2 linked regions of the Flammeovirga agarivorans genome follow. Each later gene encodes a partner of the first gene's protein in a complex. Links are inferred from orthologs where the notes say so. Each region holds a gene or a part of one and is shown on either strand. Other genes may lie near its edges.

The links.
Region 2: the proteins of accD (region 1) and HGP29_RS00845 are in contact, whole or in part, in a solved structure (PDB 8UXZ), measured with the Escherichia coli proteins. The link is inferred for Flammeovirga agarivorans from one-to-one orthologs.

What each region holds. Positions count from the first base shown.
Region 1 is NZ_JABAIL010000001.1:664,646-680,072, reverse strand. The notes cover bases 6,319-9,106. They hold accD (acetyl-CoA carboxylase, carboxyltransferase subunit beta), read right to left. Parts: upstream 8,240-9,106; coding sequence 7,397-8,239; downstream 6,319-7,396. Other genes in these bases: fbaA (class II fructose-bisphosphate aldolase), read left to right, coding at 8,635-9,106; rodA (rod shape-determining protein RodA), read right to left, coding at 6,319-7,239. Also shown: HGP29_RS02830 (TonB-dependent receptor domain-containing protein), read right to left, coding at 1-1,038; HGP29_RS02825 (hypothetical protein), read left to right, coding at 1,540-2,121; metK (methionine adenosyltransferase), read left to right, coding at 2,145-3,428; HGP29_RS02815 (patatin-like phospholipase family protein), read left to right, coding at 3,499-5,895; more of rodA, read right to left, coding at 5,962-6,318; more of fbaA, read left to right, coding at 9,107-9,720; HGP29_RS02795 (helix-turn-helix domain-containing protein), read left to right, coding at 9,881-10,969; HGP29_RS02790 (TonB-dependent receptor), read left to right, coding at 11,148-14,000; HGP29_RS02785 (tyrosine-protein phosphatase), read left to right, coding at 14,087-15,118; HGP29_RS02780 (cytochrome b/b6 domain-containing protein), read right to left, coding at 15,184-15,427.
Region 2 is NZ_JABAIL010000001.1:175,937-191,444, forward strand. The notes cover bases 8,151-11,019. They hold HGP29_RS00845 (acetyl-CoA carboxylase carboxyltransferase subunit alpha), read right to left. Parts: upstream 10,131-11,019; coding sequence 9,171-10,130; downstream 8,151-9,170. Other genes in these bases: HGP29_RS00840 (hypothetical protein), read left to right, coding at 8,151-9,116; HGP29_RS00850 (Na/Pi cotransporter family protein), read right to left, coding at 10,313-11,019. In the rest of the region: HGP29_RS00805 (Na+/H+ antiporter NhaC family protein), read right to left, coding at 1-100; HGP29_RS00810 (hypothetical protein), read left to right, coding at 504-1,763; HGP29_RS00815 (aspartate-semialdehyde dehydrogenase), read right to left, coding at 1,850-2,854; HGP29_RS00820 (sigma-70 family RNA polymerase sigma factor), read right to left, coding at 3,069-3,674; HGP29_RS00825 (glycosyltransferase), read right to left, coding at 3,665-4,795; HGP29_RS00830 (asparagine synthetase B), read right to left, coding at 4,795-6,063; HGP29_RS00835 (PorV/PorQ family protein), read left to right, coding at 6,374-7,117; more of HGP29_RS00840, read left to right, coding at 7,119-8,150; more of HGP29_RS00850, read right to left, coding at 11,020-12,007; HGP29_RS00855 (histone deacetylase family protein), read right to left, coding at 12,278-13,180; HGP29_RS00860 (CoA-binding protein), read right to left, coding at 13,184-13,546; HGP29_RS00865 (DUF3858 domain-containing protein), read left to right, coding at 13,657-15,508. UniProt on the Escherichia coli protein: Component of the acetyl coenzyme A carboxylase (ACC) complex. First, biotin carboxylase catalyzes the carboxylation of biotin on its carrier protein (BCCP) and then the CO(2) group is transferred by the carboxyltransferase to acetyl-CoA to form malonyl-CoA.

The sequences.
Region 1 (15,427 bases):
ATTCGCATCCATCCCACCATACATTTTAAAATCACCAACTCTACCAGATAGTTTAATGAAATCATTATCCGAAATAGAATATTCAGCACCCGCTTGAATACCCATTACTTCAAAAGTACGTTCTCTTTCTCCATCAGAAATCACATAAGAAGTGGTATCATTTGTAGTAGTTCTACGTTCAGATTTATAGCTACCCGGACCTGGTCTCTTATTGTAATTAGCTCCGATATAGTAGTTCCATTTCTTCTTTCTGAAGTTTAGTAAGAAGTCTCCACCAATTCTTCCATACCTACCCACATTAAAGTTGGCTACACCATTTACACCTTCTAACTTATTTTTCTTTGTAATGATGTTGATAATACCAGCAGTACCATCGGGATCATACTTTGCAGAAGGGTTTGTAATCAACTCTATATTTTCAATTGTACTAGCAGGAATTTGTTGTAATGCCTCAGAAGCATCTAATACTGAAGGTCTACCATCAATTAAAACAGTAAATCCAGAACTACCTCTTAAACTCACATTACCATCACCATCTACAGTAACTGAAGGAATATTTTCTAAGATATCTACTGCTGTTCCTGACATTGCGGCAAACTGAGTTCCTACATTAACTACTTTCTTATCGATATCATAAGTCACAGAATTTTGAGTACCTACTACTTCAACAGCGTCTAAAACTTCTGCATCTGTAGACAACTCCACTTCTCCTAAGTTTGCTTTATAATTGGGTTTACCTATTTCAACACCATCAATAATATTCTTCTGAAAACCGATAAAAGAGATTTCAACGGTAAACATTCCTTCAGGAATATTTTTCACAACAAACATACCTTCAAGGTTCGTTACTGTTCCTCCAATAAGTGTATGTGATGCTTGATCAAAAATACTTACAGTAGCATATTCTACAGGTACATTACTACCTGCTTCTTTTACCTTACCTAGAATAATACCTTTTTTAATTGGGTCGTTGGCATATGCTGCTGAAACAATAATGAAAGTTATAAATGCGATTAATGTGGAAGTTTTTCTGAACATGAATTGAGTCGAATTTAAATGATATCACAAAAGTAGATTTCAAATCTGTAGCAAATCTGAAGAAAATTGTAGTTTTATTTTTTTTGAAAAAAATTCGATTTATTCCACTCTTTGTGAGTATATTAGATTACAGTGTTAATAAAATTTGAAAAAAAATAAAGCATGAAATCTATTGATCTTTAAACCAATTATCTATATTTGCATCGCATTACTTATCAAGAAAGGCAGAGGGATTGGGCCCAATGAAGTCTTGGCAACCTGCGCTCCTCAAAGCAAGGTGCTAACTCCCAACTCGAAGGTGTTCGAGAAAAGATGAGTTTATCTCCAGAAAAATTTCATTAAGTACTGTCTATCAGTACAATGTCTAAAATTGATAAGTACTTGGGTTAACATTTAATCTTAGACTGATTGGCTTTTAGGAATATTTATCTCAACTGTTGTATTATTATTTTATCAACAGTATTTACTAGCTGCTTTGAATTACAGGAGCAGCTTCAGATTATGGAAGACGGAAAAGGAAACTATTCTTTTACGTTTGATTTTTCACAAAGTAAAGAGTTGCTAAATATTGTGTCTGCTTATAAAAATGCAGAGGGCAATAGCATTTTCCAACCCAGTCAATTTAAGAAACCTTTGATGCTCATTGCAGAAGAACTTGATAACGTTCCCGGTGTGTATGATAGTAGATCAGTGATCGATACTACACATTGGAAATTAGGAATTAGGTTCGCCTTTGTTGACATCCATGCCTTAAATAGTGCACTATCAAAATTGGACAGAGCCAAAAAAAATGAGGACACTTTTTTGAAAATGAAAAAAAGAAAGGCCGAATGGATACGAAATGTCGATTGGAAAACGCTTATTACAGAACATATGCCATCATCTTCGGATGCCAATACGATTATGACTCAGCATATCGACTCTGCAAATTATAGTTTTCACTGGATGTTAAACCGAGAAATTAAAACAGTTAAATCATACGAAATAGAGCGTTTAGGCTCAACCGAACTCATATATAAAGGCAAAATCCCAAATAGTGATAATGTAGACTTCATCACACAATGGGATGTTAAATTCAAGTAGATTCTAAGAACAGAATATAAAATATGACGTATTTATTCACATCCGAGTCCGTTTCAGAAGGACATCCTGATAAAATCGCTGATCAAATTTCAGACGCGATTCTAGATGCTATGTTAAAGCAAGACCCTGCCTCTCGCGTGGCTTGTGAAACTATGGTAACTACTGGATTAGCTGTAATCGCAGGTGAAGTTACTACAAAAGCATACGTTGAAATCCCTGACGTTGTAAGGGAAACAATTGATAAAATCGGATATAACAAAGAAGATTACTACTTCGCAGCACACTCTTGTGGTGTACAAGTAGCTCTACATAGTCAATCTCCAGACATCGCTCAAGGTGTAAATGTTGGAGAAGGTGTCGACAAAGAACAAGGTGCCGGTGACCAAGGTATGATGTTCGGTTATGCGACAACTGAAACTGAAGACTATATGCCAATGGCTTTGGCTTTCTCTCATGGCTTAGTGAAAAGATTAGCTGAAATCCGTAAGCATGAACCAGAATTAATCGGTTACTTAAGACCTGACGCTAAGGCTCAAGTTACCATCGAATATAATGAAGACAATACTCCTTTGAGAGTTCATACTATTGTTGTTTCAACGCAACACGATGAATTCCCTGGAGTTTCAGACGATGAAGCATTAGCACAAATCGCTGAAGATGTGAAGAAGCATGTTATCCCTACAGTTATCCCTGCAGAGTTGATTGATGCAAATACAATTTTCCACATCAACCCAACAGGTAAGTTTGTTATTGGTGGTCCTCATGGTGATGCTGGATTAACTGGTCGTAAAATCATTGTAGATACTTACGGTGGTAAAGGTGCTCACGGTGGTGGTGCTTTTTCTGGTAAAGATCCTTCGAAAGTAGATAGATCTGCTGCTTATGCATCAAGACATATCGCTAAAAACTTAGTAGCTGCAGGTATCGCAGATGAAGCATTAGTACAAGTTGCCTATGCAATTGGTGTTTCTCACCCGGTATCATTGAATGTAACGACTTATGGTACTGCTAAAGTGGATTTAACTGATGCTGAAATCTCTAAGAAAATCGAAGAAATCTTCGATATGAGACCTAAAGCTATTGTTGATCGCTTAGGATTAACAAACCCTATTTTTGCTCCAACAGCCGCTTACGGTCACATGGGACAAAAACCTTATAAAAAAGAAGTTGAAGTTGAAGTGAAAGATATTGTAGAAAGCAATGGTCAAAAAGTAACGACAACAAAACTTGAAAATAAAGAAGTAGAATTCTTTACATGGGAAAAATTAGACTATGTAGATAAGATTAAATCTGCATTTGGTATCTAATATTTTTATGTAAAAAGTATTTTTTCTGAATCCTTGTTGGTAATTTCAAATCAACAAGGATTTTTTTATTATGCGTACTTTACAAATACTATTCATATTAATTTTTAGTTTTCAATCTCTTTTCTGTTGGGCACAAAATATTACCGATAACCATTCAGAGTTTAAACAAGAAGTTAAAAACCGAAAAACTGTTGGACTTGTACTAAGCGGTGGTGGAGCAAAAGGTATTGCTCATATCACTGTCATAAAAGTATTGGAAGAATATGGAATCCCTATCGACTATATCACAGGTACATCGATGGGTGCTATTGTTGGCGGATTTTATGCTGCAGGTTACACTACCGATGAGATGATCACGATATTGAGTGACCCTGAATTTCAAGACTGGGTCAACGGTAAAGTCAATACTGAAGATCAATATTATTTTGGAAGACAATCCAGAGGTGCCGAATGGATCAATTTCAATATAGAACTAGACTCAATTTATGGTTTCTCATGGAATCCGACTATAGTGCCAGATGGATTATTAAACTATAATCTATCTGCAAGACTCTATAAAAAATCCAAAGAAATAAATTACGACTTTGACAACTTAGATATTCCTTTTAGAGCTGTAGCTGCAGATGTATTTGAAAGAAAAGCTATTGTAATTGATCATGGGCCATTAGAAAAAGCTGTCAGAGCTTCGATGGCTGTTCCTCTTGTTTTTAGGCCAGTTAAAATCGATGGAAAATATTTATACGACGGTGGTATATATAATAATATCCCTGTTGATGTCATGAAAGAGGAGTTTAACCCTGACATGGTTATTGCCGTCAACCTAGGAGCACATGATATGCTTGCGAAATATCCTGAAAATGATGAAGAATTAATTAAGGGAAATATCCTCAAATACATCGTTATGAACAATGTATACCCTAAAGAATTGGATCCTGAAAGAGATATATTTCTTGGAGTACCTGTAGATGATTATTCTGCTGCTGATTTTACTCCTGTTGATTCACTTCTAGCTATTGGTGATCGTTATGCAAGAACAATGATAGACTCTGTAGTTGATCTCTACGGACATAATCAACCAAAAGTAAAACCTAAAGACAGTAACTTTGATGCTCTTTTTGACCCTGATGAAGAAATTATCACAAGAGTAGAGTTAGGAGATAATCTAACTTTTGGACAAAGAGTTTTTGTAAGAAACATTGTAAAGCCTAAAAGACGTAAACAATCGTCTATCAATGAACTTTATGATGGATATAGCATGTTACTTTCCAATAATTACTTTTCTAATGTTGATGCTCAGTTTCTATATGACAGTATTGACAATACACCAAGTTTATTGATAGATGTAACCCCTAATAAAAAGTTTAAACTAGGTGTTGGTGGTAATATTGCATCAAGGAGTATTGGACAATTTTACCTCAACGGGCAATTTAACGTATTTACTAAGTCATTAAATACCGTAAGAGTATCAGCAATGGCAGGTACTTTTTACAGCTCAATAAAAGCAGAAGTAGAATCTCTTTATGCAAGAGAACTTCCCTTTTCACTAGGTGCTGAATATGTGCTTAACAGGTGGAATTATGGAAATGCCAAAGAACTTATTTTTCAACCTCAAGAAAACCTATCCATTTATAGGGCTGACAATTATGCGGGTGGAAAAATGTCATTTCCCACAAGTAGAAAGACAAAACTAATTGGCTTTGGTGGCTATTTCTGGAACAAAGATAGTTATGATCAAATCGTATTAATTGACCTCGATTCAAATAACAGTCAAGTCGGAATTGACTTAGTTGGTTCACAAAAACTAGAAGGTTGGACAACCGGTGTAGCTTGGGAAGCCAATTCATTGAATAGAAAAACTTTTGCAACTACGGGTAGACATTTTAAAGTTTCTGGAAAATATATTTGGGGAGATAGTGATTTTAATATCTATATAGATGAACCTTACCAAGGAAAAACATCTCAAGATTGGTATACAATTCAAGCTCAGTATGAACAATACTTCCCTATGAAATGGTTTACTTTAGGTGTTCGTGGGCATGCACTTTGGTCAAATTATGAGGCTTCAATTACTACTACGACTTCTCTTGCTAATGCTCCTGCATACTATCCGTTACTAGATTCTAGGTCCTTATTTACACATGGATTTAGAGGTCCAAGGTTTTTTGCAGGTGGTCTCAAATTAATTAAGAGCTTTTTCACTCCAAATCTGAACTTGTTTTTAGAGGGGCATTTCTTTACTACAGATGTAAAGTACGCCAATAGCAGCACTATTTTCCCGAATACAACAAAGAATAGTTTCTTTAAACCAAGTACAATGGATTATGCATTAGCTGGCTCTATCGTTTATACCAGTCCAATCGGTCCTGTAAGTTTTTCGGTGAATCATTATAATGAAGAAGATTACAATCTAATGTTCTTATTCAATATTGGTATTCTTTTATATCATGAGAAGGCTTTAGAAAAATAACCTAACTCCAAAAAAAGAGGCTGTATTCTACAATAAGAATACAGCCTCTTTTTTTATATTTAACAACTAGTTTCTTGCTAGCATTTGTGTTCTATGACTATCCAATTTGATAAATGTAAATAGCATCATTGTAAATGCCCAAAGTGATGAACCACCATAACTAAAGAACGGTAACGGGATACCAATTACAGGAAAAATTCCTATTGTCATTCCCATATTAATCATAAAGTGTATGAAGAATACACAGGAGACACAATACCCATATACTCTGGCAAATCTAGATTTTTGCCGTTCTGCCAACATAATTAAGCGAATAATTAACGCGGCAAAAAGTCCAATAGTTACCAAACTACCTATCCATCCATGTTCTTCTCCAATCGTACAGAAAATAAAGTCAGTGGATTGTTCTGGAACGAAGTTGAATTTTGTTTGAGTCCCTTCTAGAAATCCTTTCCCAGCAACACCACCAGAACCAATGGCAATCTTCGATTGAGTAACTTGATACCCTACTCCCAAAGGATCAATATTAGGATTCACCAAAACTTCAATTCTTTTTCTTTGGTGAGGTCGCATGATGTCGTAGAGAATATAATCGATACCTTCTGTAAATAGGAAAGATAAAGTTCCTATCCCGACGACAATAAATATCATGGATTTAGGTCGCTTATTGTAAACAATATAGATGACTGCAATAATTACCATTCCTCCTAATATTCCACCTGCCACCAAAGTGGTAGACACTAAGGCTGTGACAAATAAAAACACCATCCAAAGTCCTAAAACCATAATCCATGCAGGCATCCCTTCTCTGTACAACATGAAGAAAAATGCTGCAAATACCATGGCTGATCCTGTATCTTTCTGTAACATAACTAGTGAAAATGGGATAAGGATAATAATAAAAGCCATTATCAAATAACGCCATTTATCTAAACGAACAGTAGGATCATCAATGTATTTTGCTAAAGCTAATGCCAGTGCATACTTCGCAAATTCTGATGGCTGGATACGGATAAAGCCTATTTTAAACCAAGATGTATTACCCCCGGCAGAGTGACCAATTACTAAAACACCTAATAATGCCAATAATGTGACTATAAATATAGGATAGGCTAAAGTGCTAAAAAGCTTAAAGTCAACCATCATAATCACGAAAGCTATCAGAGAGGCACCTCCTATCCACATTAATTGTTTTCCAGAGTTTAGACTCAATGAAAAAATACTTGTAGGGGCATCTGGTTGATAAACAGCTGCATAAATATTCAACCATCCAACAATAACCATGATGATGTAAAGAAATACTGTTAACCAGTCTATATTTCTTCTTCCGGTAACCTGACGCATTTTATTTTCTTAGGGGATATATGATAATTGAGCAAATCTGCTCGTACTACTATCTTAAAATTGATAAGATAGTCATGAACAAAAAGGTTTTTACAAAAAAAAGTCCTTAGAATGTATTATGCAATTCTAAGGACTTCAATATAAATAGTTTTAACGATTAATTTTGAAGCATCTTCAAGATTGTCGTTAATTTTCTCTTCAGTTCTCTTCTGTTGACAATCATATCAACAAAACCATGCTCTTGTAAGAACTCTGCAGATTGGAATCCTTTTGGTAAATCTTTACCAATAGTTTCTCTAATTACACGAGGACCTGCAAAACCAATTAAAGCACCAGGTTCAGCAATATTAATATCACCCAACATCGCATAAGAAGCTGTTACACCACCAGTTGTAGGGTCTGTTAATAAAGAGATATATGGTAAACCTGCTTCTTCTAATAAAGCTAATTTAGCAGATGTTTTTGCCATTTGCATTAATGAGAAACCTGCTTCCATCATACGAGCACCACCAGATTTTGAAATCATCATGAATGGTAACTTGTTTTCTAATGCGTAGTCAATTCCTCTTGCGATTTTTTCACCTACTACAGAACCCATAGAACCGCCAATAAAGCTAAAGTCCATACAACTTACTACTAAGTCGACATCATTTACCTTACCATATACTGTTCTACAAGCATCTTTTAAATCAGATTTCTTCTGAGAAGCAGCAATTCTATCTTCGTACGACTTGCTATCTTTAAATGATAATGGATTACCAGAAGTCATATTTTCATCTAACTCTGTGAACTTGTTATCATCAAAAATAATCTCAAAATATTCTTTTGAACCAATACGTACATGGAATTCATCATCAGGACAAACGTAAGCGTTCTCACGTAACTCCTGCATATGTATGATCTTGCCTTGGTTTGTTTTATACCAAAGACCGTCTGGTGAATCTTTCTTTTCTGAAGTTGGGGTTTGGATCCCCTGTTCCTTTCTTTTAAACCAAGCCATAGGAAAAACTAAACTTGTATCGAAATTATACATTAATACACATAAAACTTATGCGTAATTGGATCGTAAAGATATTCATTAAGAATTCAGATAAAAAGTTTAAAGGTATGTTTGCATAATAATTTATTGAGATTTTACGGAATTTTATCAAAAAAACTGTGTTCAAGGTATTGTTTTTCAAGAGAGAATGTAAAAGCTAAATAATTATAAATATTTAATAACCTTATTGAAATGGTGAAAAATTAAATTAAAAATTGACAAAAGTACACCTATTAACATTACTAAAGTCACCAAAATTGCACTACCATGATAGAATATGAAGTTGTATATTTGTGACGCTAATGATCGCACGAGATGTACGTGTGACACTATCACAAATTATTCAAATTATAATTATGTCTTTCAACATTAATGATATCAAGCCAGGTGTAATCACTGGTGAGGACGTAGAAAAAGTTTATCAATACGCACTTGAAAAAGGTTTTGCTCTTCCAGCTGTAAACTGTGTAGGTACTAACTCAGTTAATGCTGTTATGGAAACTGCTGCAAAACTTAAAGCGCCAGTAATTATTCAATTCTCAAACGGCGGTGCTTCTTTCTACGCTGGTAAAGGCATTAAAGGTGAAGGTCAAGCTGCAGCAATTGCAGGTGCTATCGCTGGTGCTAAGCACGTTCACGAATTGGCTGAACAATATGGTGCTCGTGTTATCTTAAACACTGACCACTGTGCAAAAAAATTATTACCATGGGTTGACGGTTTATTAGATGCTTCTGAGAAGTTCTTCGCTGAAACTGGTAAGCCATTATTCTCTTCTCACATGATTGACCTTTCAGAGGAGCCAATCGAGGAGAACATGGAAATCTCTAAAAAATACTTCGAGCGTATGGCTAAAATGGGTCAAACTCTTGAAATCGAATTAGGTATCACTGGTGGTGAGGAAGATGGTGTTGACAACTCTGACGTTGATCCTTCTCGTCTTTACACTCAACCTTCAGAAGTTGATTACGCATATGAGCAATTAGGTGCTATCGACCATAAATTCTTAGTAGCTGCAGCTTTCGGTAACGTTCACGGTGTATATAAGCCAGGTAACGTGAAGTTAACTCCATCTATCTTAGATGATTCTCAAAAATATATCGTTGAGAAGCACGGTACTGAATCTAAGAAGCCAGTTAAATTCGTATTCCACGGTGGTTCTGGTTCTTCTTTAGAAGAAATTCGTGAAGGTATCTCTTACGGTGTAATCAAAATGAACATCGATACTGATACTCAGTGGGCTACTTGGGATGGTATCCGCGGTTACGAAGCTAAATACCATGACTACTTACAAGGTCAAATCGGTAACCCAGAAGGTGCTGATGAGCCAAACAAGAAATACTATGACCCACGTAAGTGGTTAAGAGTTTCTGAAGAGTCAATGATTTCTCGTTTAGAGCAAGCATTTGCTGACTTGAATGACGTAAATATCTTCGAAGACTAAGTCTGTAAGATTTTAAATATTAAGAATCCCCTTTTTGTAATGAGAAGGGGATTTTTTTTACTTCATTTTTTTGTAATCCAACAAAGTTGACCGATAGATAATGTTAATGCAAAACTGAATTTACATTCCATAGGTAGATTGCAAGTCTAAATAAAAAAACATGCAGACTTTATTGGCTATTGGTCTATTCCAGACACTATTATCAATTTTTCTAATTTTCGATTTAGGAAGCTTCAAAATCAACAAATCACCTATGATGCTTATGTTGATCCTTTTAGCTATCCACTTTTCCATAAAAAGTTACATCCTCTTAATTCTAAAGGATGAATATATGTTTCAGTACTACGCGACATGTTTCACTTTTGCATATGGACCTTTGATTCTCGATTTTCTTAAAATGTTGTATAATAAAAAAAGACTTTCGAAACTTCATTTCATTCCTCTTTTTATTGGTTTTACTATTTACTTATATATAGGTGTGATGTCTATTATATACAAAGAGATCATCTATCTGGATTATTACTTCCAATATATTTCATGGGTGATGGTTCCAAGTATTTTAGGGTATTTTGGGTATATATTTTTATGGTTAGTTCAATTAAAAAAATACCCAAATGCATTTGTCAAATGGATGATTCCTCTTTCTGCTATTTTAATCTTGATTGTAACAACTGCCTTTTTTAAAATAATACCTATCCCCTACTTAAGGACTTTTACATACATCACTTTCCTATTAATTGCAATTCAATATCTACGTTATGAGTTATCGTTAAAAGAATCTGTAAGTCTCTGGAAAAAAAATCAAAAGATAGAATCGTCTCCAGAAATAATAATTAAAGAAGAGCAAACCATTGAAGGTTCTAAAAAATACGAAAGATCTAGCTTATCAAAAGATCAAGCAGAAACTATTGTCAAAAGAATCACACAGTATGTGGAACGAAATAGATTATACCTAAATCATGAACTATCATTATCCGATTTAGCCGAACAAAGTAAAACCCCAAAACATCATCTTTCAGAGGCTTTAAATATTCATCTAGAAAAAAACTTTTATCAATTCATTAATGAATATAGAATACAAGAAGCCATTCGATTAATTGAAGAAGACCCGAGTCGAAAATTATTACACTTAGCCTTCGAATGTGGATTTAATACCAAAGCTACTTTTAATACCTATTTCAAAAAAACTACAGGGAATACACCTAGTCAATTTAAGTCTAATCATAAAGAAAACTCACTTAATGTATAAAAGTAAATTGGGGTAATTATTACTTAACAATTTAGCAATAACTAACTAAAAAGTTAAATACCAGCAACTTACAAGGTAAAAGACAATCGGTTTTTATATTTAATTTGAAGACAATCCATATTGTCGATTTTTTTTTCGTTGGCCCACAAATTTGGGTATCACTTAAACGAAAAAACAAATGAAATCGAAAGATCTAGTTTACTATTTATCACTAATTGTGATGATTTTTGGACTAAACTCCTTACTCCATGCACAAGGGAAAGGTGCAATTTATGGTACTGTATTAGATGCTACAGGACCTCTCCCAGGAGTAAGTATAAAACTTGTTGGAACGAATACAGGAACAATTACTGATCAATCTGGAAAATTCTTTTTAGACAATATCCCCACTGGCGAACAAACTTTTGAATTCTCATTTATTGGCTATTCAAAAGTAACCAAATCGGCCTTGATTACAGAGGAAAGTAATATTGAATTGGGAACGATACATCTGGATGAAAATGCCACAGAACTAGAGAGTGTCATTATCACTTCTCAATACCTTCCTTCACAAGTAAGAGCTTTAGGTTTACAACAAAAAAACTTAACGATAGGAAATGTTATTGCTGCTGACCAAGTAGGAAAATTACCAGACAGAAATGCAGCTGAAGCTCTTCAAAGAGTACCTGGTGTTTCCATTACTAGATATAGAGGTGAAGGACAAATGGCCATTGTAAGAGGAACTCCAATGGAATGGAACTCGATGATGATCAATGGTAGCCGTCTTCCTGCTGGGTCTACGTATAGCGGTGGCACCAGGTCTACGGGATTAGATGTTTTCCCAAGTGAATTGATTGAATATGCAACTGTAACTAAAGCTCTAACACCTGATATGGAAGGTGATGCCATTGGTGGAAGCATCAATCTTCAAACAAGAAAAGTAGCTGATGACTTTGGGTTAAATATCAATCTAGGAGCAGGATATAATGAAAAAGGAGATCAACCAGGGTATAACTTCGCAGGTATTTTTCAAAAGCGTTTCCTTGATGGAAAATTAGGAGTAATTGCATCTGCTTCATCTTGGAGTAGAGGTGTAACGCAGGATAATCAAATTATCAATTATAACTATATGGTTGAGGAAGCTCCTACTTATTCCATCAATAATATGGAATTAAGACAATATAGAGGTCAAAGAGTGACTACAGGTGGTTACTTAGCAACAGATTATAAAATCAATGAAAGAAACCATATTTATATAAATGGTACTTTTAATAGAATGTCAGAAGACTACCAAACTAGACAATATACTTTCCATTTTGATGATAATGCTGCTGAAATGCTAACAAGGAGAAATGCAGCAAATACAGATCTTTTTGGTGGAGAAATTGAAGGGGAACACCATCTTGGCAAAGGTTGGAAATTAGACTGGAAAGGATCTTATTATGAAACAGGCTCATTGATGGGAACACCTTTAAATAATGAGTATATGGAATATGGTTTACCTTTCACCTATTTTAGACAAAATGGAGTAACCTATGGAGGACGTTCCAGTGATGGATATAAATATTTAGCTATGGATTCTCCAAATGGTATTGGAGACCCATCCTACCGTATTTTACCTCATAATGAAATACCATTAAATCCTGATCATATGAATTTAAATATGATATTATTGGTTGGTGTTGAAGGAAGAGAAGCAGATCAGAATTATCAATTCAATCTTGAGAATCAATTACATGATAAGTTCAAATTAAAATTTGGAGGTAAACATAGAAGAAAAGAACACCAAATGATCACAGGACAAGCTGTATATCTTTCTATGGCGGGTATTGGAATTCCAGATGCTACAGTATATCCTCTTTCATCTTTTAATACAGAGACTTTACCACAGAAAAATCAATTCTTAAAAGAAATGGGAGCACCATATGGTAAAAACCTCTTACCGCATATTACTATGAACGAATTGGATAGAACTGCCGCTTGGATTGGTTCGAAGGATGCTCAAGGTTCTTTTATTGATCTCACAGACACTGATAACTTATTATTAGCCAATACTTATGCTAGAGAAAATGTTTCAGCTGCATATATCATGGGTGAGTGGCAATTAAACAACAAGTTACTTTTTGTAGGTGGTATAAGATATGAAAACACTTTTATACAAATGGATGGCTATGAGATGAATAATGATGGAAACTTAAAAGCTGTATCTCCATCAAACACTTATCATTCGTTATTACCAATGGCTCATTTAAAATATGCTGCCAATGAGCAAACCAACCTTCGTTTTGCATATACAAGAACTTTTGCAAGACCTAATTTCTCTCAACTTAACCCTTCTACTTCAACAAATATGGGGGCCAATGGACTACCAACTGTTAGTGGGGGTAACATGAATTTAAACCCTACTTATGCACATAATATTGATTTAATGGGTGAATATTTCTTTCAAGATATTGGTTTAGTATCAGCAGGCGTATTTTTCAAACAGCTAAATGATGTCATTTATACAAATGCCTCTCAAAGAATGGTTGATGGTACTCTAACTACATTTTATCGCCCAGAAAACTCTAATAGTGGTTGGTTAGCCGGTCTAGAGCTAGTATTCTCAAAACGATTAACCTTCTTGCCTGGATTCGCCTCTCGCTTCGGTATTGACATGAACTATACGTACACAGCGTCAGAAATTGAGATTCCTGTTTCAGAAGACGAATTAGTCTATGAACCATTAAAAAACCAACCCAAGCACTTATACAACGCCTCACTTTATTATGAGCACAATGGCTTAATGCTTCGCCTAGCAGCAAACTATAAGGGAGCATTTATATCAGAATATCGTCTAGAAGCTGGTGCTAATCATTATCAATGGTATGACAAAATGTTTATGCTAGATGCTTCTGGTAGTTATGCTATTAATAATCGAATCCAAATGTATGCTGAAGTTAATAATCTTACTAATGCTCCATTAGTATATTATCATGGCACACCTGATCGTCCCGAAGAAGTAGAGTACTATGGTATCCGAGGACAGATTGGTCTTCGATACAATCTATAAAGTATACCTAATATTAATTATTACACTTCTCCTTCTTTCATCAAATAACAATTTAAAAGAAGGAGACTTCAAACCTTATTATCCCAATGAAAAAGTTAGTTATTTTAATTTCAACATTAATAATGATGTCATGTAATGAGCATGTGCAAAAAGATACTCCTGAGCGTACTCTTTTTGAAGAAATTTATGTCCAAAGAACAGATGATGGAAACTATAAGTTTGAGAACTTTGGTGATAAAGAATGGGACATCTATCATAGAAATATTAAAGTTGGAAGATTAGTCGATCATTTTGATCTCGATTTTCATCCATCGCATAGAGGCATTTTTTTGGCTATTTCAGAACAAGATAGTGTTTGGGTTTCAGAAAGAAACCTTTCCATTAATGGTGCTCCAAATTTTAGAGATATCGGAGGAATATATACTAAAGATAATCACCAAGTGAAATGGGGAGCTATTTATAGAAGTGATGATTTTTCTGAAATAGACGAATATGGATGGGAAAAGCTATCTGAGTTAAATGTAAAAAGTAAAGTTGATTTCCGTTCATTACAAGAAAAAGAAGAGAATCCAGATAAGTTTGTTGAAAGGTTGAACGGTAATGAATTCAACTTGATCATAGACCCCGGAAATATGGATGAATTTAAAACTATGATTATGGATAAAAATACAACCCAACAAGATATCGATAATTTAGTTTTAGAAATGAATCGTCTTTTTGTAAAAAAATGGGCCCATCGATATAAAGAATACTTTAATATTCTCATAAATACAGAAGAGCCTATTGTTTTCCATTGTACTGCAGGAAAAGACCGTACTGGATTATGTTCAGCACTCACTCTCTATGCTTTAGGTGTTGATCTTGAAACTATCTATGACGAATATGAACTCTCAAACCATTATAGACATGGCAAAAACGAATCCTTAATTAAAAAGATTTCTTTCTTGGGTGTACAGCCAGAGATAATGAGACAATTATTAGGTGTTGATCGTACTTGGCTTCAAGCAGGATTTGATCAGATTATAAAAGATTATGGTAGTATCGACCAATACTTTGAAAATGTTTTAGAGTTATCACAAGCAGACATCTCCATCTTAAGAAGTAAATATCTTTACTAACAAAAAACTCCCTACTTATTTCTTTATAATTAAGTAGGGAGTTTTCGTTTAAACCTGAAAATCAACTAGTTTTTACCACTAATCATTTCAGATACTATATTTTTATTATCAGTTAGCTCTGCAGCAATAACACCAACAAAGTGAATAACAATAAAGCTCAGTAGATAATACAATGAAAGTTTGTGGATATCCTCCATCAATTCATGATCACCAATATCATTGATAACAAACATTCCAGTTAAAAGACTACCTCCTACACAGATATAGAAAATAGTATATAACCACCATTGAAACTTCTCTTTTGCTGAA
Region 2 (15,508 bases), 490 kb from region 1 along the record:
TACCTTGAGTATAAGTGGCAATTTTTTCTCTTAAAGTAACTTTTGGATTCATTGCCAACGCTACAACTGAGGCAAGTAAGAAAGATACTGTAGCTGGCATTTTGTAGAAGTCGTTAGTGATTATTGACACTGCCAAATAACTCACTAAAAATGTTAGCAATGGAAGTAATGCGAGGGGATTCCCCTTTTTTGTAATTGTTTGTTCCAAATTTATCTTATTTTTCTCATTAGAATACATAGTCGGACGCACACACAAATAGGCCCGAATTGCGAAACTACTAAATGTTGATCAAGCGATTAAGTTTTTGTTGTTAAATAATCTAATGCAAGAAAGGATAATAACTGCCTAATTATGAATTAAGTAAAGTTGTATTACACTTCTTTTATAATTGATTTTCGATTTGTCTACTTCAATTCTACTTCAAGTAAGTACAATAGCTAGGATCAATAATAGAATAACTTAAGTTTAAATCAATAATGAACTTACTTATCAACTAAACGAAATGAAATATCTAGCAATTATTGTATTTGCCTTTCTATTCAGTTCATGTAATCTTCTTGATTTTGATTCTGAAACCTCCACATTTATTTATCATCAAAAGAAAGAGGATCTTCCTAAGGTCTCTTCAGGTAGTGCGGATGAAAGGGGGGAAGGATTGTTATATTATGTGGATTATGAAGGTAATATTATATCCGATTTGTATGAGTTTACGGATGCGTCTTATGATTTAATTCCAATTGTGATAGATGAGGAGTATCTAGGTCAATATGTATATCGAGTTACATTAGTCACTCAGACCTGGAATGAAAGTACTAATGAACGACATTCGCTTCTTTTATTTCAATCGGTACAATTAGAGGAATTTAATTATAGTGTTGAAACTCCTATGGTCATTAGAAGAAGGTTTATTGTTCCAAATGACTATCAAGTAAAGCTTAGATCAAACAGTGCTTCTTTTTTATTAACTGAGAGATATAGCGAAGATCCTGAGGTACATGTTTATGAAGTAACAGGAGATTTATCTGAAGACCACTCCACCTATTTGGAAATAGTTAACGGTAATAATAACGAGAAATCCTACGTTCCGTTATTTTATTACCAACGAGAAGAAGCTGTATTTACAGCTCAAGACCTAAAGTCTTCAACAGCAAAACTTGATACTGATAAAATCAAGTTAACGAGTGGATATAATAGTTTAACCGGTCGTTCTTATTTTATTAAGGATGATCAATCTGCTGAATTACGCATGTTGTTTGAAGTGAATGAAACGGGGGATTTAATCATTCCTAAAATCTTTTCAGATGTAGCGCCAAAGCTCTTTATCAATAATTATGAAGAAGTAAGTTCAACGGTTTATAAGATAACAGCATATGAATATGATATCAATACAGGAAAAGTAAAATCATATAGCACTTTGAAGGAGGACAACTTAGTAAATGCTTATTCAAAAACACCTAAAGAGAATTTATCTTATCAGAATTCACAAAATATCGATACCTATTCAATATGGACTCGCTATAAGCAGACAGGAAGTATCTCTGACGGTACAGCATTCCAGTTAAGACTTTTCGTTAATAGTTCAGATCCTATTCAAGGGTTTGTTCCAATTGTACACCCTGATTTATCAAAGCTTCATCAGGTGAATTTAAATATCAATGACCTTGAAGTGGAAGAGAAAAGGATTATGGTATATGAAAGTTTTTTAGAACAGTCTTCTCTTCTTCTAAAGAATTTTTTGAGTATCGATATCACCAATAAATAAATATAAAAAAGGCTGAGATAATCAAATGATTATCTCAGCCTTTTTTGAATCTATTAATTTAAGAACCCAGAAAGATTCTTTTTTCCTTATACAAGACCTGCAGATACTAAGTATTCAGCAATTTGTACAGTGTTTGTTGCTGCACCTTTACGTAAGTTGTCAGCTACAATCCACATGTTTACAGTTTTTTCTTGTGTTTCGTCTCTTCTGATACGACCTACAAATGTTTCATCTCTATTATGCGATGTCAATGGCATTGGATATACATTGTTGGCAGGATCGTCTTGAATGATGATACCAGGAGCATCAGCAAGGATCTGACGTAATTCAGCTTCGTCGAACTCGTTTTCGAACTCAATATTTACTGATTCAGAGTGACCACCAACTGTAGGAATACGAACTGTAGTAGCAGTAACTTTTACAGAATCGTCTTCTAAGATTTTCTTAGTTTCATTGATCATCTTCATCTCCTCTTTAGTGTATCCATTATCTTGGAATACATCGATGTGAGGAAGAACGTTTAAGTCAATTGTGTGTGGATAAACTTTGTTTACCTCTTGCTCTTGACCTGCAGAAACAGCTCTTTCAGCAAATAATTGATCTACTGCAGCTTTACCTGAACCAGTAACTGATTGGTAAGTAGAAACTACAACACGCTTAATTTTATATTTTTCATGCAAAGGACCAATTGCTACAATCATTTGGATTGTTGAACAGTTAGGGTTTGCAATAATTTTATCTTCTTTAGTTAATGACTTTGCATTTACTTCAGGAACGATCAGTTTTTTAGAAGGGTCCATTCTCCATGCAGAAGAGTTGTCAATAACAGTAGATCCAACTTCTGCAAACTTTGGTGCATATTCTAATGATGTTCCTCCACCTGCTGAGAAAATAGCAATATCAGGCTTTTGGGCAATTGCTTCTTCAGCAGTTACAACTGTATATTCTTTTCCATCATAAGTGAACTTTTTACCTGCAGATCTTGCAGAAGCTACTAATAATAACTCATCGAAATGGAAATTTCTTTCTTTGATAACATTTAGGATTTGTTCTCCCACAAGTCCTGTTGCGCCTACTACTGCTAATTTCATAATTAGTGCTTGATTGTGTTGGTTTGTTTGAAAATAATCGCTTGAGTGTTTAACTCTAGAATTAGATTATAGCTGTAAAACTAAATAATCTAATTTAAATATGTTATTAATGTAACTGATTTATACAATAATAACACAGTTTGTTATATACAAAACAGCATCAATCTATTTGACTAGATTGATGCTGAGCTTATATCTGAATTTCTTTACTTAATTAAAGAACGTTTTTACTATTCTTTGCTAAGTCATACAGTAACTCTCTTGCTCTGTGTAGCTGTGCTTTGATGGTACCTAGTGGAGCATCCAATTCAGCAGCAATCTCATCGTAAGATTTTTCTTCAAAATATCTCAGTTTTACAAGTCTCTGATATTTTGGAGGTAAAAGACTCACAAATTCATGTACAATCTGAATCTTTTGTTTTTTGATTGCTTCTTCATGTGGAGTCAACCCTGAGTCTTGAATATTCATACTCATGGTATCACCATCTTTATTGGTTACTTCAGCATCAATAGAATATGTTTCTAATTTCTTTTTACGGATAAAATCAATAGCGTTATTAGAGCCAATTCTGAAGAGCCACGTACTAAAAGTATAGTCTTTTTTAAACTTTGATAGATTTTTAAATGCTTTAGCGAAGGCTTCAATGGTTAGATCTTCTGCGTCATCCACATTTCTAACCATTTTCAAGATCGTATGGTATACCGATTTACGGTAACGACTCATTAGCTTTGCATAAGCTTGTTCATTACCAGCAATCGCTTCGTCTATTAATTTAAAATCTTCTAGCGCTTTTTGGGAAAACTGTCTGTCTAAATCCATGTGTTTCGCTTTGAGATCACTGAGGATACTCCTATAATTATTTGATATGCAATAAGCATTAAGTCCATAATAGTTATTTGCCACCACTTGTACTTGGTTTTAGTGACCGAGCAGAATTTGCAAAAGCATAAAGTGACGAGCAAAATACGTATAATTAGCAGCATAGGTATGAACAATAAATTTGCCATACTTTGTGGTACTAATAGTAAATATATAAAATATACTGCTATGTGAGAAGTGCTAAGTGTACCTAAAATTAATTTATTTGAAAAATTATAATGGTATCCAGCACCTGCATGTCTATTTTTTTGTCTAAACCAGCTCTTCCAATCTTTAGGAGGAGTACTCATTGTGATACTGTCAGGATAGGTAATTGCTTGAGTATTATGGGAGTTAGCCACTTGATTGATAAAGAGGTCATCGTCACCACTCATCACAGATTTATGTTTTTCGAAACCATTGTTTCGAATGAATAAATCTTTACAATATCCCATATTTCTTCCAACACCCATGTAATTTACCCCAATATTTGAAAAAGAAACATATCCAATTGCGGTCAGAATAGTCTCAAATAGGGTAAATTGTTGGACCCAAGAATGATTGTCGCATTTGTACATTCCTACACCTAAAACAAGCTCTTTATGAGCTAATGTAGAAGATAGACGTTGAATCCATTGGTTGGATACAGGAATACAATCTGCATCGATAAAGAGTAGGTGTTTATGTTTTGCCTTTTCTATTCCCTTAGTAATAGCATTCTTTTTTGGACTTATTCCATCCTCAATCTCTTTTATGTTTACAGCAACAATATTTTTATGATGATGTTGATATTGCTTGATGATGTTCTCCGTACAATCTGTAGAACGGTCGTTGACAATCACAATTTCAAAATCTGAATACTCTTGTTGTAAAAGTTTATCTAACAGGAGGGGTAAGTTGTTTTCTTCATTTTTTGCAGCAATTATTACACTGACAGGAAATGATGAAAATTCAACATTATTTTCCTTTTTCCAAAGTCGGATTGGAGCGATAATACCCCAAAATACCAACTGTGGTAAGGCAAGAAGAAAATAAATGATATTCCATTCAGTAATAGAAAAAAGTGAAAATAGATTTAGCATCAGGTTTTTTGCTTCTTTTTCTTAGCGGCAGGGAATAGGATATTATTAAGGATGAGTCGGTACCCAGGAGAATTAGGGTGAAGGTTTAAGTCGGTAGGTTCTTCACCAACTAAGTGCTGATAATCTTCTGGATCATGTCCACCGTAAAATGTCCACGTTCCTTTACCATAAGTACCATGAATATACCTTACTTCATTGGCTTCTGCTGTTTCACCCATCACAATCACATCCGACTTAACTAATTGTTTTTTAAAGGCAGTAGTTTGGCCCATAAAGCCTTTGATGTTTTGTTCATGATTTTGTGTTAACATTGTTGGAATAGGATCCCATTTAGCTGAAAACGAGAAAAGCTTAAAGAAGTCGTTGGCCTCCGTTAACCCTCTTTCATAATACTGATTATCAATATTTGAATATTCGTATTTGTATGGATCCATATATAGACGGAAGTCTTTAAAAGCAAATGTTTTACTAAAGTCTAATTTTGATTGTGCATGGGGATCTGGAGGATCACCATCATACATAAAATCACAAATATCTACCCCTTCAGCAGAAAGTGAGATGTCATAGGTATCTGTGGCAGAACACATAGCAAAAAGGAATCCACCACCAGCTGTGAAATCTCTAATTTTTTTAGCTACAGCTAATTTTAATTGAGAAACTTTTTCAAAACCATGTTTATGAGCTGAAGCTTCAAATTTCTTTTGGTTATCGATATACCACTTTTGTCTACCATATGCTCTAAAGAACTTACCATATTGTCCGGTAAAATCTTCATGATGTAGGTGTAACCAATCATATTTTGGTAATAGATCCGCAATTACTTCATCATCAAAAACGACATCGTAGGGGATTTCAGCATAGGTTAAAACCAATGTAACCGCATCATCCCAAGGCATTTTCGATGGAGGAGAATATACCGCAATTTTTGGTGGAACATCCAAACGCATAATATCCATATTCGCTTCAGGGTGTTCAATCTCTCTTTTTATTTGTACGGTTTGAGCATCTGAAATTACTTCATAGCTTACCCCTCTAACAATCATTTCGTTTTCGAAATCCTGTGCATATTTGAAAAGGAAACTTCCTCCTCTGAAGTTTAGTAGCCATTCTGCTTCCACATCTTTTTGTAAAACCCAATACGTAATACCATATGCTTTTAAATGATTGGTTTGGGTTTTATCCATAGGTACTAATATATAATTGGCATGTACCGAAAAGCTGATTAATAGTAGAAACCAAAAAAATATATTGTTGATCTTTTTTCTCATCGAGAATAATTTAGGCTTTCTTGATATGCTTCAAATTACTGAGCATGTTGATGAATTGAGTTATCTAAGTTCAATCATGAGGCGTTAAAATGCAATTCATTTTAGCAAGATTGTAAGATTTTAGTATAAATTTTCATCTATTACACTTAAAAATATTAAAAATCAGTAACTTAGAATCAGCGAACTAAAATTTTTTATTAACGATTCATCTCATTAGCTAATTATGAAAACTAAAAAACTAACCATTCTTCTATGTTTGGTGTTTACTATTATTGCTAACGCTCAAATCCCACAACCGTCTAAAACGACAATGACCTCCGGTGCAGCTCTGTTAGGAAGAGGAAATATACCGTTGTTTTCAAATAATGTATGGTCTGCTGTGAATGATGCCTCCTCCTCTGTAAATGTAAAAGAGTTTGGCGTTGGTTTAACTCATCAATTCCAGTTTCAGGATATTTCATCATTTGCTCTTGCAACTGTAATTCCTTTTTTAAATTTTTCAACATCATTTGGACTTGTTCGACATGGTAATACTAATTTGTCTGAACATGAATTACATTTTGGAATTGCCCATAAAATAGGAATTATCTCATTCGGTGGTGGTGTTATAGGTTATCAGCTAGGGGGACAATCTATATCGTCTTTATATACTTATGGAGTAAATATTAGCGTATTGGCAGATTTAACAGAAAAGTTTTCGCTAGGTCTGAGTATGAAAAATATAAGTCAATCAGTCTATAAGGAAGGGGTCTTTGGAGCAGATTTAAATTCCCTTTTTATTCTCGGAGGACAATGGATCCCGCATTCCACTTTAAAAATAATTGCAGCAGTTGAACAGCAGAAGTTTTATGATTTAATGTTTAAAACAGGTTTGGATTATCAATTATCATCAATAGTGTCTTTAAGGGGAGGTATTCAACTATTTCCTCTGGATTTAACCATAGGTACAGGTGTCAAATTATCTCATTGGAGTTTCGATTATGCATTTATTACCGATGATGTTTTGGATTGGTCTCATCAATTCTCCTTAGCTTACCACTTACATCACAAGTAGAATGAAAACTAACTTAACGATTCTCTTTCTTTTATTAGTGAACATCTGTATAGCCCAAATGATAGAAGATGAACAACTATTGTCTAAAGTATTTAGTGATGAACAACTTGAGCTCATGAGTCAAAGAGAAATAGATTATTGGCTAGAACTTTTTCATCATCCTAAAAATATAAATAAACTATCACTTTGTGATGCTCAAGTAATTTTGGCTTTGACTTATGATGAAGTTGAAGTTCTCAGTAACTATAGAAAGAAGTTTGGAAAATTCGTATTGGTTGATGAAATCGATCGTCTTAATTGGAGTATTCAAACGAAAGAGCGAGTGAAAAAAGCTATTTATGTAGCTAAAATAGATGAAAGTAATATGAGTGTTAAGCAAAGGTGGATGTCTCCAGATCAACATTATTTGATGCTTAATACAACAGTGAAGTACCCGCTTTCTAAAGGATTTACAGAAAACTATTATCAAGGAGTTCCACTATCATCACAGCTCCGGTTTAAATGGAAAAAACGGAATGATTACAGTTTTGCTCTCAATTTGGATCATAATGAAGGGGAAATTTGGTTTTGGAATCATAAGCAAAGGAGCTATGGGGTTAGTCATGCATCAGGACATATTTCATTGTATAATAAAGGTATCTTTTCTAAGATCTGTTTGGGAGATTATCAAATGATTAGTGGTCAGGGATTGGTGTTTGGTGGTGGATATTTTTTAGGGAAAGGAAGTGATCCTATTTTAAGCGTTATTCGAGGACAAGATGGAATTAGAGAGTATGCTTCTATGAGTAATGCTGGGTTTATGAGAGGGATGGCAACAAGTATAAAAATTACCAAAAACCTAAGCACAGACCTATTCTTATCATCAAAACGATTAAATGTAAACTTTAAAGATAAAGATTTTACGATTAATAATAGTTTAGTTCTGTATGACTCAACACTTATTGGCAGGAAAAATAATTTATCAGAAACGCTAATTGGAGGTAGGTTAGGGTGGAAAAATGATACGTTTTCTACTCACCTTAATTTTATGCAAGTAAATTATTCAACCCCAAGAGAAGGTCTAAATCACGATATAAGACTAAGTGCAAATATTCAGAGTATTCGTAATATGAGTTTAGACATGAGTTATCGTTGGAAAAATCTTTACTTTATTTCTGAAGTAGCAAATGATCTAAATAACAATTACGCTATTAGTACTTCATTGTTTATTGGTTTACTTAAAGGGGTCGATTGGTCGGTACTTTATCGCGATTATGATGTAGCTTATCAAGCACCATATTCGAATAGTGTTTCCGAAGGTAGCCAAGTTTCAAATGAACAAGGTTTTTATATGGGGTTTAAGGTGAATCCTAATAAGAAATTAAACATGACTTTTTTCTTTGATGTATTTAAGTTTCCTTCTTCAACTTATCTAAATAATGGTGGTAGAGAAGGAAATGAATGGAAATTGAACACTAGTTATGTTTTAAAAAAAGGACAGCAGATTCATTTTGTATGTAGTTATAAAGAGAAAGGGAGGTTCTATGCAAATGATTCATCACGAGTAAAACAGTATACTCAAGAACATTGGGTAAAATACAGTTTGAAATACTCGTTAGCCGTAACAAAATTTCTGAATTGGTCTGTTAGAGGGCTTGTTACACAATATCAATTAGGTCAGTGGAAAACTGGCTATATGTTTTTACAAGATGTAGGTTATAATAACCCAATGAAATGGAATGTTTTTACCAGAATTGCCATGTTTTATTCTCCAAGTTATGAAACAAGATTATATGCTTATGAGAAAAATTTACGGTATTCTTATTCATTCCCTCCGTATTATGGCATAGGATGGAAGTCGTACATATTGATGAAGTATAAATTCGGAAGAGGTAATTCCATTCAAGCAAGGTGGGCTTATACTGTATTTAATGATCTACAATCAGTGGGAAGTACTTGGAATAGTAGTAATGGAAATACTATTCAAGAAGTAGGGGTACAATTGTTTCTTAAGATATAAAAAAAGCGGTAAGCCAAATGATTGGATTACCGCTTTTATATGTTTAGAGATCAATTACTCATTGAAAACACCCATTTTTGAGAATTTCTCAATACGGTTGTTCTTTAAAGTAAGTGTATCTAATTTTTCTAATTCAGCAACCTCTTCAAGGATTGTTTTCTTCATGATATCAAACATTTCTTGAGGGTTAGTGTGAGCACCACCTAGAGGTTCAGGAATAATCTTGTCGATAAGACCGAAAGATTCCATATCCTTAGCTGTAAGCTTTAATGCTTCTGCAGCTTGCTCTTTGTAATCCCAGCTTCTCCAAAGGATCGAAGAACAAGATTCTGGAGAAATTACAGAATACCAAGTGTTCTCTAACATCATTACAGAGTCACCGATAGCGATACCTAAAGCACCACCAGAAGCTCCTTCACCAATAACGATACAGATAACAGGTACTGTAAGCTTGAACATTTCTTTCAAGTTACGAGCAATAGCTTCCGCTTGTCCTCTTTCTTCTGCTTCAATACCAGGGAATGCACCTGGAGTGTCAATGAAAGTAACGATTGGCTTTTGGAATTTCTCTGCAAGTTGCATCAAGCGAAGTGCTTTTCTGTAACCTTCAGGGTTCGCCATACCGAAGTTACGCATTTGGCGTTGCTTCGTGTTACGTCCTTTCTGTTGACCGATTAGCATAAAAGTTTTGCCTGCGATAGTACCAAGACCACCAACCATAGCTTTATCATCACCGAAAGCACGGTCACCATGCAATTCAACGAAGTCGTCTGTAATTTGGTAAATGTAGTCTAGTGTATAAGGGCGATCAGCATGACGAGAAAGTTGTACTCTTTGCCAACGTGTTAGGTTTTCAAAAGTACTCTGTTTTAACTGAGTAATTTTACTTTCAAGTTCGTTTATTGCTGTACTTACATCTACGTTATTTTGAGATGCAAGGCTTCTCATGTCTTCAAGTTTCGCTTCGAGTTCTGCGATAGGTTTCTCGAAATCTAGCAGTGTATTTTGGTCCATTGCTGCGAAATATAAATGGTTAAATTGAATTTAGTAGACAAATGTGTTTACTAAATATTTAATATTCAGATCGCAAACATACACAATAAAGTTCGGAAAGGAATATTTTAATCGTTAAATCATACGAAAAAAGCCACTTCTTGTAATAGAAGTGGCTTATTCCTAGTGTATTATATATTTTATTATGCTACACCTGCTAATGCTTCAGAGATGTTCAAGATGTGATCACCGATTCTCTCCATTGAAGCTAGAAGGTCGTTGTATGCTAACATCTGACCTGCTGTTGTATCTGCATTTTGTAACTCATTAGAACGTTGTAGATGTTCTCTACGCAATTCTTTACGTTTAGCATTTACCTTTTTCTCAGCACTAATAGCACTATCAAGATCTACATTTTTGCTGTCGAGGTTTTTCATCATTACTTCGAATGCTTCATCAACAATATTAAGGAAGTCATCTAAATCTTTGGCTTGCTCTTGAGATAACCAAATTTTTTCGTCATAACGCTTCTCGATAGTAAATGTCATCCCTTTATAGATATCACCAATTCTTTCAATTTCGTGAGCAGCTCTTAGTAAGTTGTTCACCTCAGTAATTTGAGAAGAAGAAAGTGATTGATCTTTTGAGATTTTAGATAAGAAGATCGTTACCTCGTGGTGCATTCTATCAGAGTTTTCCTCGAATTTACGCAACTTAGAAGTATACTTCTTTCTATCTTTTTTATTTTCACTACTTGTAGAAAGCATCGCTCTACATGTATTTGTTTGTTTTGCTGCAATCTTACCAAAACGCTTAATCTCATTTTTAGCTTGCTCAACACCAGCTTCATTTGCGATTGGTCGTCCATCAGAAATAAATTCTAAAGAATACTCATCTTCATCTTCTTTCTCTGGTACCATCTTGATTACGATATCACGAATCTGATGTACAAAGAATACCATGATAAATGTATTCAGAATGTTGAATGTGGTATGGAAGATTGAAAGAGCTACTGGAACTGCTTCAGGATCTGTCATTGGATCACCTGTTCCAAAGTAATTTGTAGCTATATATACGATTAACTTCAAAAAGAAAGGATAAATCAGTAACATCCAGAATACACCTGTAACGTTAAAGATTAAGTGAGCTCTTGCCGATCGTTTTGCATTAGTATTACCAACAATAGCAGCAAGGTTTGCCGTAATTGTAGTACCAATATTTTCACCTAAAACCATTGCTGCAGCAACATCAAAAGGAATGACCCCTTGGTTACATAGTACAAGCGTTAATGCCATGGCTGCTGATGATGATTGTACGATAATCGTAATTAAAGTACCCACTACTACAAATGCAGCAGGAGCAAATACACCTAAAGCACCAAATGATTCTAAGAAAGAAAGTTGTTCGTGACTTAATTCTGGAACAGAGTTCTTTAACTCTTGAAGACCAATAAATAATAAAGCGAATCCTACTAATGTGTTACCCCAATCTTTTGTTTTCTTCGAATTAGCAAACATCATTGGGAAAGCGACAGCAATAATTGGCATTGCTAGCTTTGCCATCTTTACTTTGAAGCCTAAGATCGAGATAATCCAAGCGGTAACTGTAGTACCTACATTGGCCCCCATAATCACCCCTATAGATTGAGTTAAGCTTAATAATCCAGCATTAACAAAACTTACTACCATTACAGTAGTAGCTGAAGAGGATTGAATGATTGTAGTGATAAGAAAACCAGTAAATACACCGGCAACTCTGTTTGAGGTCATTGCAGAAAGAATGCTTCTCATTTTATCTCCTGCAACGTTTTGGATACCTTCACTCATGATTTTCATCCCGTAGATGAAAAGCCCTAGCGATCCAATAAGTTGTAAAAACTCAAAAATACCAAATTCCATATCTAACGTAAATACTACGAACTCAAATTCACTTGAATTTTGAACTCACAAATTAACTCAATTACAATCGAATCTCCCTTGGTTGAGTAGTTAAATTAATAATTTGTTAACCTTGGATGAAAATAAATGTAAACCTGAGTACTTATTTTATTAGTCTTGAATAAATATTTTCCAACTAATATTTACCCCCAAAATGAATACTTTCTCATTTTGAAACGCAATAATGTAACTTTCTAAATTATTATCATAATAAGTTCCTTATTTACACCATTAAAAATAGATATTATTTGCAATTCGGAAGGTATTTGCATGAGCTTCTATGATTAAGTTTAGTTGTGGAGAATACCCTCCCCCCATACTTACTGCGACAGGAACTTTCTCTGTAAAACACTTTTCAAAGACCATTTGATCTCTGTCCTTACAACCTTGCATACTCATCCCTAGTTTTCCCAATTTGTCAGTTTTTAAAATGTCTACACCTGAAAGGAAAAAAACAAACTGTGGTTGAATGTTAGAAAATAGTTCTTCTATTTTTTGTCTGAGTATTTTTAAGTAAGTAGTGTCATCTGTTTGATCTTCTAATGGGATATCTAGATCTGATGTTTCTTTATGCATAGGGTAATTGTTTGCGCCATGCATGCTGAAAGTAAATACCTTATTGTTGTCTTGAAAAATTTCTGCAGTACCATTGCCTTGATGTACATCAAGATCGAGAATTAAGATGCGTTCAAACCCTTTATAGTCGATTAAATATTGAGCGGCAACTGCAAAGTCATTAAGTAGGCAAAACCCTTCCCCATGTTCTGAATAAGCATGATGTGTACCTCCAGCAATATTCATCGCAACACCATATTTTAAAGCATATTCAGTACAGTCTATTGTCCCTTGTGTAATAATTAATTCCCTTTTAATTAATGCTGGAGACATAGGAAGACCAATACGTCTTTCTTCTTTATAACTTATTTCTTGATGTTTAAGCTTATGCCAGTATTCCGGAGTATGTACCTTTAATATATGTTTTTCTTCTACTTCCACTGGAGCAAAAATATTATCTTCTTCTATTGTACCTTCATATTTTAGTTGTTCAATAAGAAGAGGATATTTATCCATCGGGAATCGATGATCTTTCCTAACGGGATGTCCATAGCAAGGGTGATACGCAATCTTCAGCATTCACTAATAGGTTTTTGCAGATAACATTACTAAAGTACAAGCTTCCTCGAAGAAGATATTTTCTTGGCGAAGCTTCTCATAAAAAACTTCATTTTCTGTACCAGGATTGAATATGATTCTTTTCGGCTGTAATGAAATAATGTAATCCATCCAGTTTTCCTGATGTCCTGGTCCTACATACATAGTTACAGTATCTACGTTATCAATGTGTGGCTTTTCATTAATAATTTTTACACCATTGCCTACTTCACCTTTTTTTATTCCTAATGGTATGATTTCATGACCATGTTCTGTTAATCGCTGTGCTGCAAAGAAAGCATATCTAGAAGGATTTGGAGTAGCTCCAATAATCACTGTTTTCTTCATTTTGATGTTTAATTCAATTGTTTTTTATGATTTTGCGAATATAAAATTTACATTTACTAACAAAAGTAAACTCTTCAAATTTTTTATTCACCAAAGCAAACTAATTAACTATGATAACAAAACTAATTAGATCATACTATGTGATCTTGATTTCATGTGTCAGTCTCATTGCCCAAGAAGTTCCAAAGAAAATGTCATACGGTAAGGTTTCTGAAGAGATGTTGAAACTCAAAACCTATGAAAAAGACTCTACTGCCAACGCCTTTGTTATTGGTGATGTTGGCCGACTATATTTCGATGTTAAAGATGGGAAATGGGTGACATATTTTAAACGCCACACAAGAATTAAAGTTTTCAATAAGGAAGGTTATGATCAAGGAGATATATCAATTCCTTATTATATGGCGAAAAACTCTGAAGAAAAAGTGACAAATATAAAAGGTTCTATATACTCATTAGAGAATGGAAAAATCGTTAAAGAAAAGATTTCTGGAGATGATGTTATCAAAGAAGAAATAGATAAAAACCATGGAGTTTATAAAATTACATTTCCGAATTTAAAGGAAGGTTGTGTATTTGAATATACTTATGTTCATCAATCTGAGTTTACATATAACATTAATGATTGGGATGTACAAAGAGAAATACCTGTTTTGTTCAGTAGCTACAATATGGAAATTCCTGAATATTTTAAATATCAGGTAACTAATTCAAGATATTACACCATCCCAGAGTTGCAGTCTGGAAGAAATCAAAAAACATTTAATTTAAGAATTACTCCACCAGATGGAGGCAGACCTGAGTTGCACACTTTCGATGAAGATATTACAGTGAGGAAATGGAGAGCAGAATATGTTCCGGCATTTAAAGAAGAGCCATTTATGACTTCTCCTCATGACTATTTAGGTCGTTTAGAGTTTGAGTTGCTAAGCTCGAACTATGATCGAGAATTTCATTCATCTTCTTGGAAGAAAGTAATGAATGAACTGAGAACTTCCGTTAGTGTAGGAGGACAATTAGGAAGAACTTCTTACATGAAAGCTCAGTTGGAAGCAATTAAGTCAGAGACTGAAGATCCAATGCAAAGAGCATTTTTAGCTTTTGAATTAGTAAAAAACCGTATGATGTGGGATGGTAAAGCAACGATTTATTCAAAGGATGGTTTGAAAAAACCTTTTCTCGAGAAGAAAGGTAGTTCCGCTGATATTAATTTAATGCTTGTTGCTGCTTTGCAAGAGCTGGATGTTGCAGCAGTACCTCTATTTACCAGTACTCGTAATTATGGGAAGATTGTTAGGAGTAGCCCAAAAATGACGCAATTAAACTATGTATTGGCTTGTGTGAATATTAATGACAAGATTATACTTTTAGACGCTACGGATAAACTACTTTCTTTTGGAATGTTACCCAAAAGAGCACTCAGTTATCAAGGTGTTGTGATGAGTGATAACTCTCATGTTAATGGTGAGTTCATCAATATCAAACCAAGTAATACAGATTATGAATCTGTTAGAAGCAGTATTGTAATTGGTGATGATTTCTCAGCAAATGCAGAGATAATATATACTTATAAAGGATACGGAGCTTATCGTTGGAGAAAAAAGTTAGTCAAGGAGCCAGAGGAGGAAGAGTACCTTACAAAAATTGAGGAGAAACATAGTAATGTTTTGATAGATGAATATTCAAATGAAAATAAAGATAAAATAAACGATTTCGGTAAAGAAAACTTTAAGGTGACATTCGAAAGTGTTGTGGAAAAAGTAGGGGATAAGTTGTTTTATAATCCTATGCAAATGATAGAAAAAAGTAAAAATCCCTTTACTCAAGAAGCTAGAAAATATCCTATTGAATTCCCTTTTCCTATTGCTAGAAAGTTTATGATAGAAACTCAACTTCCTAAGGGATATGTTGTAAGTGAAGTGCCAAAACCCATCATCATGAAGCTACCAGAGAATGCGGGTA